DNA from 2 places in the Pectobacterium versatile genome. Region 1 is predicted to be linked to the other one. Evidence: predicted binding sites of a transcription regulator. Region 1 holds the regulator's gene; the other holds the start of a gene.
The links. The regulator CRP, encoded in region 1, controls carbon source genes, mostly activating them, when cyclic AMP is high. The targets are predictions, from matches to a motif close to ATGTGANNNNNNTCACAT.
Positions count from the first base shown of each region.

Region 2: the regulator CRP is predicted to act here: its motif matches at 1,131-1,148, upstream of EIP93_RS18700 (iron-containing alcohol dehydrogenase).

Region 1 is NZ_CP034276.1:4,457,154-4,459,360, forward strand. It holds gene EIP93_RS20230 (OsmC family protein) at 1-185, opposite strand, end outside; gene crp (cAMP-activated global transcriptional regulator CRP) at 559-1,191, shown strand; gene argD (bifunctional acetylornithine/succinyldiaminopimelate transaminase) at 1,334-2,207, opposite strand, start outside.
Region 2 is NZ_CP034276.1:4,126,085-4,128,291, forward strand. It holds gene dtnK (D-threonate kinase) at 1-1,072, opposite strand, end outside; gene EIP93_RS18700 (iron-containing alcohol dehydrogenase) at 1,309-2,207, shown strand, end outside.

The DNA.
Region 1 (2,207 bases):
TCGTTGCGACCTTTTTGCAGAATCGACACCACGTCAATCGCGCTGCATCCTCCTACGGACATCAATACCATTTCCATCGGACTGGGCGCTTTATCGCCAGAATTGCCGTCCATCAATATCTGATGCCCTGATGCGGATTCGCCCAAAAACGTTAAGCCTTCAACCCATTTTACCCGAGCCTGCATGATGCCTCTCCACTAAAAATTTTTTGAAAATTTATATCGTTACTGTACAAAAACCAGCGTTAATCAGAGCTTTGTCATGCTGAAGCGAGACAACACAAGACACATCCTTAAAGCTGTGTTAAAACGAAAATAGAATAGACCTTTTCTGGACAAACCCAGAAACGAAGAAGATGATTACGTGGCCAGATATACCCAGCCACGTTTACGATGCGGCAAGGCAGCAACCGGAAAATCAAGGGTACAGTGGTTCCAGTATATTCCCTGACGTCATTCTGCCTAGACTGAATTTTATTTTTTAGCAGTTAAACACGCCGTACAGGGAACTCTGACCCCTGTAATTTGCGCAGTGAATTACAACAGAGGATGATAGCGAATGGTTCTCGGCAAACCGCAAACAGACCCAACTCTCGAATGGTTCCTTTCCCATTGTCATATTCACAAGTATCCATCGAAGAGCACGCTGATTCACCAAGGTGAAAAAGCAGAAACGCTTTACTACATCGTGAAAGGCTCTGTCGCAGTGCTAATCAAAGATGAAGAAGGCAAGGAAATGATCCTCTCCTACCTCAATCAGGGCGATTTTATCGGCGAGCTCGGCCTGTTTGAAGAAGGTCAGGAACGCAGTGCCTGGGTTCGGGCAAAAACCGCTTGTGAAGTGGCTGAAATTTCCTATAAAAAATTCCGCCAGCTCATCCAGGTTAACCCGGATATTCTCATGCGTCTGTCTGCGCAAATGGCAAGCAGACTTCAGGTTACCTCTGAGAAAGTCGGCAACCTCGCCTTCCTTGATGTGACCGGCCGTATTGCCCAAACCCTACTCAACCTGGCCAAACAACCTGATGCCATGACGCATCCAGATGGCATGCAAATTAAAATTACCCGTCAGGAAATTGGGCAAATCGTTGGCTGCTCGCGTGAAACCGTGGGCCGCATTCTGAAAATGTTAGAAGACCAGAACCTGATCTCTGCACACGGTAAAACGATTGTCGTTTACGGCACTCGCTAAACCCCTGTCGCTGTACCCTACCAATAAAAAAGCGTGAAGCCTCGGCCTCACGCTTTTTTTATGGCGAGCTTCCTGCTCGCCACCCTTCGGGCCGTTGCTAACGCAACGTTGAAAAACGTTCCCTACGTTTTTTTATGTCTAATCAGTTTGCTGCGTTAACGACCTGCGCGACGGCTTTGGCGAACTTCGCCATCCCCTGCGCAATATCGTCTTCATCAATGATCAAAGACGGTACAAAGCGGATCACGTTAGGCCCAGCCATCAGTACCATAAGCCCCTGAGCCGTTGCGGCAGCCAGGAACTCGCCCGCGCGACCGTGCCATTGCGGTTTCAGTTCTGCACCCAGCAGCAGCCCCATACCGCGAACCTGTTCGAATACACCGTACTGCTGATTGATTTTCTCAAGCTCACTGACAAAGCGATCGTGACGATCCGCCACGCCCGACAACACGTCCGGCGTGTTAATGATATCCAGCGCGGCTTCCGCCACCGCACAGGCCAACGGGTTGCCGCCATAGGTCGTGCCGTGTACCCCAACCGTCATGGCTGATGCGATCTCTTCCGTCGTCAGCATCGCGCTAATCGGGAACCCGCCGCCCAATGCTTTAGCCGTTGTGAGAATATCCGGCGTAATACCGTAGTGCATGTAGCTGAATAATTTACCGGTACGCCCCATCCCACTCTGCACTTCATCAAATACCAGCAGCGCTTTGTGTTGATCGCACAGATCGCGCACACCTTGTAAAAACTCAGGCGTCGCAGGCGTAATTCCGCCCTCGCCTTGAATCGGCTCCAGCACGACCGCACAGGTGTGATCGTCCATCACCGCTTTTACCGCAGCCAGATCGTTGAAGGGAACATGGACAATGTCCGCAGGCTTAGGCCCGAAACCATCAGCATATTTAGGCTGTCCGCCAACCGAGACGGTGAACAGCGTCCGGCCATGGAACGCATTGTAGAAGGCGATGATCTTGGTTTTATACGGACTATGGCGTTTAACCGCATAGTGACGCGCC
Region 2 (2,207 bases), 330 kb from region 1:
GGCTGTCTAGCGCCTGAACAATATTGCGCGTAAGTTCCCCCAGATAGTGGCTGATCGTTTCGCCAAGCTGCTGTCGGCTAAGCCCAAGCTGCTGGCACCGCGCGTCAATCTCGAAGCGCTGATTTTCGTTATGACAGGTACGAATAATGCAGTGATTACCGTTCATCAGCGCCTTCACCGCGTCCTGACACTGAGATGCCATGACGGTGGACGAGTCGAGTGAAAAGAGTGCGTTGATATCAATCTCAACCAGCGTGACATCACCGCGCAGTCTGACGGCCGCAATCTGTTTTTGAGCAATATCGCTCATCGACCCGACGACAGCCAGCAGCGGCCTTTCGGTCTTACGCGTAAAATTCTGCGTATTCGCCAGCGCTTCGCTCAGGCCTGCCGAGCCAACCAGCAAGGGGCGAAATGGCAACGTTCTGGCGGCGTGAACGATATGTGTCAGATCGTCCTGCTCGTCGGTATCAAGAATAATCAGACGTACGCCCTCGTCCGCCAGTTGCTGCAAACGGTCGGCTAAATTGTCCTGGCGGACGTCATCAAGGTGTATTTCCGCCACGGATAAAGCGGTTTGCTCTGCCAGACGGGCAGCGATAGACGCCGAAGCCACCGGTGTTTTTGGGTCGCTAGCAAATTCTGTATCGGTAAGCAGGCGCCCATTCACCCAGACTTCACCTTTGCGGGTCACGCGCCCCAGCGTCGGGGACGCGGCAGCAATCAGCGCGACGGGCACGCCTGCCGCAGACAGCGCAGCAGCCACTTCCGCCCCCAGATTCCCACGTAGCGTCGAGTCAATCTTCTTAATAATCCAGCCTTGTCCGCCAGCAGCCTGCCAGGCTGTAACCGCTTCTGCGGTACGTTGAGACGCCACGTCGTCACGCGCCGCACGGCTATCGGTGTTGATCACCACCGCATCACCCAGTAAATCCGCATGCAGTTTATTAACGTCAAATACGACGCTAACCCGCGCGCCATGCTGCGCCAGACCGACGCCCGAATCATTGGCACCCGTAAAGTCATCAGCGACTACTAATACCTGTTCTGCTGATTGCTGCACGTTTGACATACCTCATCCCCGGTTCATGATTACCTGATAATGATTATATTGAATCACATTTGATTATATGTGAGCAATATCAAATTATTTAAAAGGAATTTCACCTATAAATTATCACCACGATGTGGCAAATGGCGTTTCTGCGTGATGATAACCACGCTATTTGACTGAAAGTAATCACCATCGCAACCATTATCATCATAGCGACAACGCTCTGGCGAAAGAGAAAAGGCAAGGTAATAAGCATGAACATCAATAGCACTATCCTCAGCGGTTACCGGGTACTTCAGGACATTAGTCACCTGTTGGCAGGGAAACAGCACGTTTTATTTGTCACCGACAAAAACATCGTCGGGCTGCCTGACGTTCAGGCGCTGATCGCACAAGTTAAGCAAGCCGTTCCGCAGGTTCTGTTGGTTGATCATGTTCCTGCCGAACCAAGCCAGCACGACGTCGCCCAGATACTGAGCCAGCTCAATCAAATCCAAACCGATCTGGTCATCGGCGTAGGCGGCGGCAGCGTACTGGATGTTGCCAAACTACTTTCTGTGCTGTGCGCGGGCGATGACACCGTCACGCTGGATAGCCTGCTGGCAGGAGAGAAGCCGACTCGCCGCACCACATCACTGTTGATCCCGACCACCGCAGGAACTGGCTCAGAAGCCACACCGAATGCCATTTTGGCGATCCCAGAAAAAGAGACCAAAGTCGGTATTATTACGCCAGTGATGCTGCCGGATTACGTTGCGCTGGTGCCGGAGCTGACCATCAGCATGCCGTCGCATATCGCCGCTTCAACCGGTATCGATGCACTCTGCCACCTGATCGAGTGCTTCACCTCGACGATCGCCAACCCAGTCAGCGACAACTACGCGCTGATTGGCCTGAAAAAGCTGTTTGCCAACCTCGAAACCTCCGTGCGCGAGCCGAGCAATATGGAAGCCAAGCTGAACATGCTGTGGGCGTCCTATTACGGCGGTGCCGCTATTGCCCACTCCGGTACGCATCTGGTTCACGCCATGTCTTACCCGCTGGGCGGCAAGTACCACATCCCACACGGTGTAGCGAACGCCATCCTACTCGCCCCTTGCATGCGTTTCGTGCAGGACGCCGCACAGGACAAATTCGCACAGGCGTATGACCT